Regions from separate parts of the Cohnella sp. GCM10027633 genome, predicted to be linked through region 2. Evidence: predicted binding sites of a transcription regulator. Region 2 holds the regulator's gene; each other region holds the start of a gene.
What was found. The regulator LexA, encoded in region 2, represses DNA repair genes until DNA is damaged. The targets are predictions, from matches to a motif close to CGAACATATGTTCG.
Positions count from the first base shown of each region.

Region 1: a site for LexA is predicted at 1,986-1,999, ahead of ACFQZG_RS19765 (carbohydrate kinase). Genes of this name have one in related genera too.
Region 3: a site for LexA is predicted at 1,244-1,257, ahead of ACFQZG_RS00260 (DNA polymerase IV). Genes of this name have one in related genera too.
Region 4: a site for LexA is predicted at 1,365-1,378, ahead of recA (recombinase RecA). Genes of this name have one in related genera too.

Region 1 is NZ_JBHTGV010000010.1:15,802-18,910, reverse strand. Features, by position in the region: gene ACFQZG_RS19770 (pseudouridine-5'-phosphate glycosidase) at 1-824, opposite strand, end outside; gene ACFQZG_RS19765 (carbohydrate kinase) at 827-1,921, opposite strand; gene ACFQZG_RS19760 (acyl-CoA dehydrogenase family protein) at 2,030-3,109, shown strand.
Region 2 is NZ_JBHTGV010000001.1:504,728-507,836, reverse strand. Features, by position in the region: gene glnA (type I glutamate--ammonia ligase) at 1-600, shown strand, start outside; gene ACFQZG_RS02180 (NADPH-dependent FMN reductase) at 696-1,238, opposite strand; gene lexA (transcriptional repressor LexA) at 1,403-2,023, opposite strand; gene yneA (cell division suppressor protein YneA) at 2,185-2,601, shown strand; gene ACFQZG_RS02165 (DUF896 domain-containing protein) at 2,737-2,928, shown strand; gene ACFQZG_RS02160 (hypothetical protein) at 2,976-3,109, shown strand, end outside.
Region 3 is NZ_JBHTGV010000001.1:71,695-74,803, reverse strand. Features, by position in the region: gene ACFQZG_RS00270 (peptidylprolyl isomerase) at 1-95, opposite strand, end outside; gene ACFQZG_RS00265 (phosphotransferase family protein) at 177-1,076, opposite strand; gene ACFQZG_RS00260 (DNA polymerase IV) at 1,275-2,528, shown strand; gene ACFQZG_RS00255 (YhjD family protein) at 2,525-2,992, shown strand.
Region 4 is NZ_JBHTGV010000003.1:23,679-26,787, reverse strand. Features, by position in the region: gene ACFQZG_RS09185 (competence/damage-inducible protein A) at 1-754, shown strand, start outside; gene recA (recombinase RecA) at 1,509-2,573, shown strand; gene ACFQZG_RS09175 (regulatory protein RecX) at 2,661-3,109, shown strand, end outside.

The sequences.
Region 1 (3,109 bases), on a different contig from region 2:
TCCGTCAGCTCCTTGATGCGGGCGAGCAAGAACGGCGTCACCTTCTTGCCGGCGATGTTCTGCGCCTTCGCCTCGTCCAGCGCCTGCTGGATGACGCCTTCGATCTCTTCCTGCTTCAGCGCCGATTCCGCCGGCACCGGATTCGCGATAACCGCGCCGCCGTCCAATCCGAGCGCCCACTTCGTGCGGAGCACGTCGGCGACCTGCGAAGGCTCGTCGAGCCGGAAGTCGACGCCGAAGCCGCTCTCCCGCGCGTAGAACGACGGGAATTCGTCGGTCTGGTAGCCGACGACCGGGACGCCGTGCGTCTCGAGGAACTCGAGCGTTCTCCCGATGTCGAGGATCGACTTCGCGCCGGCGCACACGACGGCGACGTTCGTGCGGGCGAGCTCCGTCAAGTCGGCGGAGACGTCCATCGTGACTTCGCCTTCGCGGTGAACGCCGCCGATGCCGCCCGTCGCGAATACGCGGATGCCGGCGAGCGCCGCGCCGATCATCGTCGCGGATACCGTCGTCGCGCCGATGCGGCCGGAGCTCAGCATGTACGGGAAGTCGCGGCGGCTGACTTTGTCCACTTGCTTGTTCGTGGCGAACGCTTCGAGCTCTTGCTCGTTCAAGCCGATCTTCACTTTGCCGTCCATGATGCCGATCGTGGCGGGAACTGCGCCTTCGTCGCGGATGATCTGCTCGACCTTGCGGGCCATCTCGATATTTTGCGGGTACGGCATACCATGGGAGATGATTGTCGTCTCGAGCGCCACGATCGGCTTGCCGGTCGCGAGCGCGTCGCGGACTTCGTCGGTATAAGTCAAGTAAGGGTTCAATGTCATTGGAATCGCTCCTTCATCTTCTGTAGTAGTGTCTCTTCGCTCAAGTCGGCGGATACCGATTGGCTCGTCTGCAGCGTAAGGTGCGCGGCCGTGAGCCCGTATTTGCAAGCGTCGGCGTACGAAGCGCCGCTCAGGATGCCGTAAGCGACTCCCGCGACGAACGCGTCTCCGGCGCCGGTCACTTCGACGACGTCGGTCGGAATCGGCGACAGCAGCCAGCTCTGCCCTTCGCCGGCGTAGAAGATGCCGTGCTGCCCGAGCGTGACGAACACGTGCGCGACGCCCCGCCGTTGAATGGCGGCCGCGAGCGCGGGATAGTCCGGCGAGTCGGTCGGAGGAAGGCCGGCGAGCTCGTGGGCTTCCTCCGTATTCGGGAAGATCGCCGTGACGCCGGACAAGTCGGCTGGCAGCTTGGCGGCCTTATTGGACGATACGGGATCGACGAACAAGGCCAGGCCGGCGTCCTTGCAACGCTTGATCAGCTCTGCCAGGCTATCCGCCGGAATGTTCGTGTCGGCGATGACGAGCCGCGACGCCGCGATGTGCGGCCACCGGTCTTGGATCATGTCGACCGTGAACTTGTCATAGATGCCCATGTCTGCGAACGCGACGTGCATTTCGCCGGCGTTGTCGAGAAGCGCCGTGTACGTGCCGGTTTTCACCCCGGCCAGCGTATAGGTCAGGCTCGTGTTCACGCCGCGCTTGGCGGTTTCCTTCAGCACCCATTCGCCGGCTTGGTCGTCGCCGATGACGGTCAGCAGAGAGACGTCGCAGGCGAGGCTGGCAAGGTTCTCGGCGATGTTGCGCGCGACGCCGCCGCAGGTCTGCTCGACGCGGACCGGGTTCGAGGAAGCCGGGCGAATCGCTTGGAGGCTCGTCGCCTTGCTGTCGAGGTTCGCTCCGCCGATGCACAGCACGGCGTTATCCTCGGCGAGGACGTAGGCGCGGCCGCGAATGACGCCTTTGCGCATGAGGGCGGCGATATAGCCCGCGACCGCCGACCGGGAAATGCCGACGCTGTCGGCGATTTCGTTCTGCGTAATGAACGGATTGTGCCGGATGAGGGCCAGAATCTGAGTATCGCGATCCATCTCGGCGCCCCTTTCGCTTGATCTGGTTTCATTGTACGCCCGTCTATAACAAATGTCCATAACACAAACAAATGTTTATGATCCTAAAAATGGCGAGGAGATTCTCTTATGACGGTATTATTCACCGATGCGATCGCGAAGCTGGCGAGGGAGCGTTCGGCAAGCATGGATCGGGCGCGGACGATCGATCCGGCGTTGCTCGACTATATTTACGAGAACAAACTGTTCAAGCTATTCGTGCCGGAGTCGCTCGGCGGATTGATGCTGCAGTTGCCCGAGGCGCTCCGGGCGTTCGATGACGCGGCGAGGATCGACGGCAGCTTCGGATGGGCGGTCACGATCGGATCGGGGGGCGGATTCTTCTCCGCGACGTTGCCTCCGGAGCAGGCGCGCGCGTTATTCGCCCACGATAAGGCCGTCGTCGCCGGCAGCGGTCATCCGAACGGAGCGGCTCGCAAGGTAGATGGAGGCTATATCGCTAGCGGACGATGGTCCACGTGCAGCGGATCGACTTACGCGAGCGTGTTCACGGCGAATTGCCGGCTCGTGCCGGAAGGCGCCGAACCGTCACCGGACGATCCGTACCGATCGTTCGCGTTCTTGCCGGACCAAGTCGAGATCGTCCGCGATTGGAACGCGTTCGGGATGCGGGCGACGGACAGCCATACGATCGTCGTGCGGGACGCGTTCGTGCCGGACGACATGACGTTCGATATTGTGTCCCCGCCGAACTTCGACGATCCGATCTTCCGATACCCGTTCCTGCCGTTCGCCCAGACGTCGTTCGCGGCGGTGAGCCTCGGCGTCGGGCGGCACTTCGTCGAAGAGGCGGCAGCATTCGCGGAGGAGAAGGCAACGGAGTGGTCGCGGAAGAAGCCGCAATGGCTGGAGGCGCTGCGAGGGCGGATCGGGAAGCAGGCCGCGGCGCTGCGCGAAGCTTCGGATGCGTTCTACGCCGTCGTAGGCTCGACGTGGACGTCGTTCGTCGAGTCCGGGCAACTGGGCGCCTCCGGGGAGGAAGAGGTGGGGCGAACGAGCAAGCAAGCCGCTCAGGCCGCTCTGGACGCGGCTCGCGATATTTTCCCGCTGGTCGGCATGACCGCTCTCATGGAGGATCATCCGATCAACCGCGCATGGCGCGACTTGCACACCGTGACGCAGCACGCGGTGCTCGCGAGGCTCGACTGA
Region 2 (3,109 bases):
TGCCACCAATCGTTGTTCCGCGGCAACGAGAACGCGTTCTTCGACCCGAACGATAAGCTTGGTCTTAGCGCGATCGCTAGACAATACATGGCGGGTATCTTGAGACATGCGCGCGGTTTCGCCGCCATTACGAACCCGACGGTCAACTCTTACAAACGTCTTGTTCCCGGCTATGAAGCGCCTTGCTACGTAGCCTGGTCCGCAAGCAACCGGAGCCCGATGATTCGGATTCCGGCATCCCGCGGCCTTAGCACGCGCATCGAAGCTCGCAACCCGGACCCGGCCGCCAACCCTTACTTGGCGCTTGCGGTCATGCTGAAGGCGGGTCTCGACGGTATCGCGAACAAGATGACGTCTCCGCCGCCGGTCGATCGCAACATCTACGTGATGAGCGAAGAGGAACGGATCGACGCGGGCATTCCGAGCTTGCCGATCAACTTGAAGGAAGCATTGTCCGAGATGCTTCGCGACGACGTCGTATGCGAGACGCTCGGCGATCACGCGCTCAGCCACTTCTACGAGCTCAAAGAGATCGAGTGGGACATGTACAGAACGCAAGTCCACCAATGGGAACGCGATCAGTATTTGACGGCGTTCTAGAATAAACGCAACGCATAATAACCGGCCCCGCGGCGTCTTCGGACGTTCGCGGGGCCGGTTTCCGTATAGATAGGGTGAAATTCGCTAACGGATGTTTACGAACGCACCGTCTTGAGCGCGCCACTCCAGGCGACGACTTGGTCGAGCATGCCGTTCAAGTTCGTCAGGTGAAGCTCGGCGGGCTTGAACGTGCTGCCGTTCTCGAAGTCCGTGAACAGCGACAATGCCACATGGACGCGAACGTCGGCGATCGATACTTCGCCGAGAATGCCCCGCAGATGCTCGGCTGCGCGCGCGCCGCCTACGGAGCCGTAGCTGACGATGCCGGCCGCCTTATTGTTCCATGCGTCGCGAGCGTAGTCGATCGCGTTCTTGAGCGCACCCGTAATGCTGTGGTTGTACTCGGCGACGACGAAGACGAAGCCGTCGAGTCCGGAGAGCGTCGTATTCCATTTCGTCGCTTGCTCCGTGGCGTCCGTCTCGCCGAACATCGGCAGCTTGTAGTCCGCGATGTCCACGATCTCGTAATGCGCGTCGTTGCGCGCATCCGCGTGCTTCTTCACCCATTCGCCGACTTGAGGGCTAACGCGGCCTTGGCGGGTGCTGCCCAGAATAATTCCGATTTTCAATTGTGACATGTCGTCCTCCTGAATTGTTTATCGTTAAAAGCACGTTCGTTAAATAGTATGTCCAATCGTCATTACCCAGTATAAGCGACGTTCAAACGAGCAAGAAAAAAGGCAGACCCGTCATCTCCCGATGAGCGGGTCTGCCTTGTCGCCGAGCCGGCGAGCTTGCCGGCTTACATGAACGAGCGAATCAATCCGATGACTTTACCCAGGATGCTGACGTTCGGATAGCGGAGAGGCGACATGCTCGAATTCTCCGGTTGGAGACGAATATGATCGCGTTCCTTATAGAACGTCTTGACGGTCGCTTCGTTGTCTTCCGTCATCGCGACGACGATATCTCCGTTCGTAGCGTTCGGCTGCTGGCGTACGATGACGTAGTCGCCGTCGTGGATGCCGGCCTCGATCATGCTATCGCCTTGGACGGAAAGCATGAACACCGGTTGATCGCCGACCATCGTCGCCGGCAGCGGGAAGTACTCTTCGATGTTCTCCGTCGCCGTTATCGGCACGCCGGCCGTTACTTTGCCGACGAGCGGAATTTGGCGAACGGAGGCAGCCAGTCCGAACACGTTGTCGTCGTCTCCCAGAATCTCGATCGCGCGCGGTTTCGTCGGATCGCGGCGGATCAAGCCTTTCTTCTCCAGGCGATCGAGGTGGCCGTGCACGGTGGAACTGGATGCGAGCCCTACGGCTTCGCCGATCTCGCGGACGGAAGGGGGATACCCTTTGTCGCGCACTTCGTTCTTAATGAAGTCTAAAATGGCATTTTGGCGATTGGACATCTTGGACACGCCAAGCCCTCCCTATGTATCAGCTCATGATGACAAATTATAACACAGAACTCGAGTTCGCACAAACATTCGTTCCGCCGAACAAATGTTCCAAAATTTGTTGACAAGCACATATGTTCGTGCTAATCTGATACCAGAACAAATGTTTGGGGTGAGCGTAAATGGTACATACATGGGTATCCGGTTCTTCCGCAACTGCTTCAACGCTTCGTAACGGTACGGCTTACGCTAAGCCAGCATACGCGGGACGGACGGCGCCGCAAGCGCCGGCTCGTTCGCATCGCGGCTTAGGCATCGCGCGTTCCTTCTTTATACTGTTCGCCTTTCTGATTCTGTTCAGCGGATTCGCGTTCGCGCATACGTTCGCATCGGACGCCGAGGTTTCGCCGGCGACGGCAACGGAGATCTCGATCTCCGTCGATAGCGGCGATACGATCTGGGACTTGGCCGCTTCCTATAAGAAGGATACGATGGATACGCGCGACGCGGTGCATGCCATCAAGAAGCGGAACGGTTTGTCCTCGTCGTCCGTACAAGCAGGACAGACGTTGATTTTACCAGCCAAGATGTTGCCTTAATGCAATACGAACGCGATGCGAACGAATGTTCCGAGACCGGGGAAACCCGGTCTTTTTTGCGTGCCCGGTTTTCTTGACAACGCATCGCCGTTAATGTCAAAGTAGAGAAGATATACGGAAGGGAGTGACAACGCCATGGAAATGGAGAAGCTGATTGGGCGCATTAACGAATTGGCCCGCAAAAGCAAAGCCGAAGGCTTGACGGAAGAGGAAACGGTCGAACGCGATCGGTTGCGCAAGGAATACTTGGTCAACTTCAAGAACAACTTCCGGCAGCAGCTGGACCAGATCGAAATCACGGACGAGAAACCAACGATTGTACATTAAATAGATCGGTTGGCTTAACGCAGCAGCATTTGACGAGGAGGAGCTTTATGTCCCGCTCATGGGAACGCATGGTTCAGAAGAACGCCAAGCAAGTGAACAAACGCCGTAAAAGAGACGGCAAAAAATCGATTAGCGCAACATCCGCTCCGCATGTCGACAAATTCAAAGGGCGCAATTACGT
Region 3 (3,109 bases), 430 kb from region 2:
ACTTTAATTTGACCGCTCGCCGCGAAAGCCGCCGTACCGCTAAGCAACGAACCGATCGTTAGACCGACGATAAGTCCTTTGAGCTTGTCTTTCATTATTCGATCTCCACCTTTCAGAATGAACGTCTCTCTATTCATTCTGCTTAGGTCAAGTCATTTCCTTTTTTCGACAACCCGTTACTTTGCATCCTCCGCCATGAATTCGTTCAACAATTGCAGATCGTCTTTGAAAACCTCTTTGCGTTTGTTTATCGCGCCATATAGCAAACCGTAAAACGGGATCGTTTTTTTATAAAACAGGATTCGATCCGGAAACGTTTCATCCTGAAAGCCTTTATAATGCTTGAGCAATTTGTTCTGAAACGAGCTGCCGAATCCGAGATATCCGAAGTCCAACGCGGGATCGTCCATCATGAGTCCTAAATCGATTACCCCCGTTAATTGTTTCGTTCGCTCATCCACCAGAATATGCTGCGGTTTTAAGTCGCCGTGTATGAACCGACAATGAAACTCGAAATGTTTGTCGTTCGATAGGAAGGAGTCGAATAGCCGCAATGTCCAGTCTCTTTGGGAATCATTCAAATCGGGGAAAACAAGCTCTTTAATAACGTTCAATTTGTTTTCCCATTTTCGCTTAACGAAGGATGGGCGGGTATTTTCTTGAGGAAAGTAAGCTTCCGCTTGAAACGAATGAAGAGTAGATAAAAAACGCGCAAGGTCCTTTGCGAGGCGTTCCCGTTTTTCTTCTTGCAGTTTAGAAAAATAGGCCGGAAGCAACTGCGTTCCGTTAATTTTAGGATACCCGATATAGGGAATCGGACGTTCCGAGACGATGCTAACCTGAGGAATATAGGGAACCCGGTTCATTAATCGAGGAAGAATCCATTGTTCGCGTTTCATTTGGCGCGGAGCCGTTGGATTATCATCCCTTGGAAAGCGAAAGATCCATGGCTTGCCGCTCTCTACGACAAGCACGATGTTGGCGGAGCCTTCCGTTATTACGGATATCGGATTGTCGCCCGTAATCTCCGGATGTACGTTCTTAATATGGTTAATTAATGATTCTACATTCGGCATCGGACATCCCCCCTCTAGTAAGAGATGCGAGCAAGAAGGATTCGGCTTGTGTATTTTAATAGGATAAATGGCGGACTCGGTCGGCGTTCAAAGGACCGGCCCGCCGCATTTTTTTGCGATCGGAATAAATCACCTCTTGCACGGGAACAATTGTTCGTAATATGATAAGAACAAACGTTCGATTTCAGGAGTGAAGGAATGCTGCCGCATAAAGAACGAACGATCTTTTTGATCGACGGCCAAAGCTTCTACGCATCATGCGAAAAAGCAGCCCATCCCGAACTCGCGAACAAACCCGTTGCCGTAGGCGATCCGTCGCGAAGGAGCGGCATTATCTTGGCCGCGTGCCCGATCGCCAAGTCCCGCGGCGTAACGACCGCATCGCGCATCTTCGAGGCGCTGGCGGTTTGTCCGGATCTCGTCGTCGTAAGGCCGCGAATGGGACGGTATATTCAGATTTCGTTACTCATAACGGAAATATTCGAGAGCGTCACCAACCTTGTCGAGCCTTACTCCATCGACGAACAATTTCTGGACGTCACCGGATGCGGACCGGCCGAGGAAGTCGCCCGTCATCTGCAGCAGCTCGTGAAGCTATCGACGGGCGTGTGGTCCCGGGTGGGTATCGGTCCGACCAAGATTCTCGCCAAGACGGCCACGGACAATTTCGCGAAGAAACAGAAGGAAGGGATCTTCCGAATCGGGGCGGATAATATCGAGACGACGCTCTGGCCGCTGCCCGTGCACCAGATGTTCATGGTGGCGAATCGAATGGGCGCCCATTTCAACAGAATGGGCATCGCTACGATCGGAGATATCGCCCGGATGGAGCTGGCCGACTTCAAACGCCGAATGCGGACGCGGATGGGGCGGCAGAGCGATATCCAGGCGGAGTATTACTGGCAGACGGCGCGCGGCATCGATCCTAGCCCGGTCGAGCCGTCCATACGCGGCGCCCTTAAGTCCGTCAGCCACGGCAAGACGCTGCGGGCGAGCCTCTACCGGAACCGGGAGGATATCGAGGTCGTGCTCTTGGAGCTTGTGATCGAGGTATGCCGGCGAGCCAGACGGTTGAAGGTGCAGGGAAGAGTCATTATGGTCGGGGCGGGGGAGACGGACGGCGTACGCGGGGCGCGTTTCGGACGCCAGCTGACGCTCCCGCATGCCACCTCGTTAACGCATGAGGTCGCCGCGGCCGTGTTGCGCCTCTTCAGGGAGCATTGGCAAGGGATGCCCGTAAGCCACTTGTACGTCTCGCTGAATCAATTGTCGTCCGACGACGTCCAGCAGCTCGACCTATTCAATGACCGCGCCTCCACGTTCGATCTGGAGACGACGACCGATGCGATTAAAGACCGATACGGCAGCGACGCCATCATGCGCGCTTCATCTTTACTATCCGCCGGCGTCGCCCGCGAACGAGCCGGCCAGATCGGGGGCCATTACAAATGAGCAAGCTAGAAGGCAACAACCGTTGGAAGAGCAAGATGCTGTTGACCGAACACCAGGAACAGTACGAGGCACGGGGAGATCAAACCCAAGGCAAAGCGACGGCGGACGAAATCGCGATGATCCGCGAAGCGGTATTGCTCCCGCACGCGATGACGATCTCGAACAAAAGCCTTAACGAGATTAAAGGATCGACGATCGCTTTGCATCATACGATGGCTAAATTTCTGCGCGTGCTGATGGATCATATCAGCTTGGAGATGTATCGCGTACGACGCGAGCTGAGACAGCGCAACATCAAAGTGCTCTCGGACGAGATGGCCGACGACATCGTCTATCATCGTTACGTGTGCCGAGGATACGAGGGGCGCTTCGGGATGACGAGAGAGGTTGCGCGGTTCGAAATTTCCAAGCTCATCGCCAAGTCCGCCGACAGGATCTTGCGATTCCAAGAGCAGGAGGGATAACCTCGCTGCTCTTTTTTATTCGCCGCGCGAACGAGCCGGCAGCCGTCTTGATTTCGAAGTTCCACCTGTTACCTGCAACAAGTAGGCAACCGACTCCGTCTAATAGGAGTGAAATTA
Region 4 (3,109 bases), on a different contig from region 2:
GCTGAAGTCGCTCATGGGCGAAGCGGACGCTCTGCATTCGGTTATGCTGAAATTCGCCGGCATCGGGGAGTCGGGACTCGAGGACTTGCTGATCGATCTGATCCGCGAGCAGCAGGATCCGACGATCGCTCCGTACGCCGCGGAAGGCGAAGTAACGATTCGCGTGTCGACGAAGGCGTCCGGCGAGGAGGAAGCGGCTCGCAAGCTGGAACCGACGTTGATGGAAATCCGGGGACGCACGCCGCTTCATCTCTATGCGGAAGAAGATATTCCGATCGAAGCAGCGGTCATTCGCTTGCTCGCGTCCCAGCGCCGCACGGTCGCGTTGGCCGAAAGCTGCACGGGCGGCATGGTGGCCGCGATGCTGACGACGGTACCCGGCAGCGCGGACGCGTTCCGCGGGGGCGTGGTGAGCTACAGCAACTTGCTGAAGCACCGCGCGCTGGGGGTTCCTTCGGCGTTGCTCGAGGGCAACGATGCGCCGGGCGCGGTGAGCGCGGAGACGGCTTCGGCGATGGCCGAGGGCGCGCGCGAGCTGGCGGACGCGGACTTCGCCGTGTCGATTACCGGCGTGGCCGGGCCGGCGTCGTCGGAAGGCAAACCGGTCGGCCTCGTGTACATCGGGCTGGCGGAGCGGGGCAAGGAGACGCGGACGACGCAGCTGCAGCTGTCCGGCGACCGCGAGGGCATCCGCCTTCGCGCGTCGAAGCGGGCGCTGTACTTGCTGTGGCTCGCGCTGACGGGCCGGGGGTAAACTATGGGAGGCGCTGCTGGGCAAGCGCCTTATGGGCATTATCCCGTTGCGTCAGGCGGGGAGGCTGGGAGCGTTGGGGCGCGCGTCTTTGCGGGAATCTCGCGGAGAGTAACGGTGTGTCATGGCGCTAAATCCGCGAGTGTCGGGTTTTGTGGGGAATAACGCTGTGTCATGGCGCTAAATCTGCGAGTGTCGCGTCTTGTGCGAAATAACGCTGTGTCATGGCGCTAAATCTGCGAATGTCGGGTCTCGTGCGAAATAACGCTGTGTCATGGCGCTAAATCTGCGAATGTCGGGTCTCGTGCGAAATAACGCTGTGTCATGGCGCTAAATCCGCGAGTGTCGCGTTTTGTGGGGAATAACGCTGTGTCATGGCGCTATACCGCAGAAGAGCACGTACCGAACAAACCTTATCATCACTATCCCGTCGAGTCAGGGCGTTGGCTGCCGGAAACGGCAAGACTAAATAGTTAGCGCGTTCACAATTCTGTCAAACATGGTCTTTCAAGGAAGCTTGTCATCCGCAGTCGGTTATGATAAAGTTTTGTTGAAAGTTTCGGAAGAACCGGGGCGAAGATAACTTTGCTTCGGTTTTTTTTCGGAGAAAAATCGAACAAACGTTCTCGAAAGACTTGGCAAACGCTCGAAAACGCGGTATGATAGATTCATAAACGAACAGATGTTCTCAAAATGCTTGGCAAACGACCGCAAACGCGGTATGATGAAACTATTAAAGGATAAGGATGTGGGTGTGTTGTCAGATCGTCGCGCCGCATTAGACATGGCTTTGCGCCAGATTGAGAAGCAATTCGGTAAAGGTTCGATCATGAAGCTCGGCGAGAACGCCCATCTGCAAGTCGAGACGTCCTCCAGCGGCGTATTGGCGCTCGATATCGCCCTCGGCATCGGCGGGTTCCCGCGCGGACGTATTATAGAAGTGTACGGACCGGAATCGTCCGGTAAGACGACGGTCGCGCTCCACGCGATCGCGGAAGTTCAACGGAACGGCGGACAAGCGGCGTTCATCGACGCCGAGCATGCGCTCGACCCGATTTACGCGAGAAACCTCGGCGTCAACATCGACGAGCTGCTGCTCTCGCAGCCGGATACGGGCGAGCAAGCGCTCGAAATCGCGGAAGCGCTCGTACGCAGCGGCGCCGTAGACATTATCGTCGTCGACTCGGTCGCGGCGCTCGTGCCGAAAGCCGAGATCGAAGGCGACATGGGCGATTCGTTCGTCGGCCTGCAAGCGCGTTTGATGTCCCAAGCGATGCGCAAGCTGTCCGGCGCGATCAGCAAGTCGAAGTCGATCGCGATCTTCATCAACCAATTGCGCGAGAAAGTCGGCGTCATGTTCGGCAACCCGGAGACGACGCCGGGCGGACGCGCGCTCAAGTTCTACGCCAGCGTACGTCTCGACGTTCGCCGCGTCGAATCGATCAAGCAAGGCAACGACGTCGTCGGTAACCGGACGAAGATCAAGGTCGTGAAGAACAAAGTCGCGCCTCCGTTCAAGCAAGCGGACGTGGACATCATGTACGGCGAAGGCATCTCCAAAGAAGGCAGCATCATCGACATCGGCGCGGAGCAAGATATCGTGCAGAAGAGCGGCGCGTGGTTCTCCTTCTCCGGCGAGCGTCTCGGCCAAGGCCGCGAGAACGCGAAACAGTATTTGAAGGATCACCCGGACATTTCTCTGAAGATCGAGACACAAATTCGCGAGCTGCTTCTTAGTTCTGCAGCTAAGGCTAAGGCGGCTTCCGCGGCGAGCAGCGCCGCCGATGAAGACGAGGACGATTCGGAGTTCGCGGAAGAATAATATCGCAAGGAAACGAATGGAAACAGCTAGCGGCATATTGTGCCGCTATTTGTTTTTTTCTAACGAATGGCCGAGAGGTGGGACACAATGGTAAAGCCGAAGCGTCCGGGTCGATGGGGCGGCAACTCGAAGGATCAGCGCGTCGACGATAACGTCGCGGCGGATCCGCGCACCGTCATCGGAGCGACGATCGTCTCCATGGAAGCGCATCTGAGAAGATCGAAGATGTATAAGATTACGTTGGAGCTCGAGTTCGAGACGGATGAAGACGATCCTGAACTAGGGGGATACCGGGACAAGCGGAACACTTCTCCAGAGCAAGCCAACGAAGAGGATAAGAGCGGGTCGTGGCACGACGAAGTCGACGCCTTGATCGTGAGCGCGCAGACGGCGACGGAGCCTGGAGAAGCAACGCTAACGATCCACGAGGATACGCTGGTCGGTTGGCGCCTGTTGAAGGGGCGTCGGTTTACCGGAGAAGAATACAGGCTGTTGCTCGAGGAAGAACGGAAGGAAGAGGCGTATCGCGACGCGCT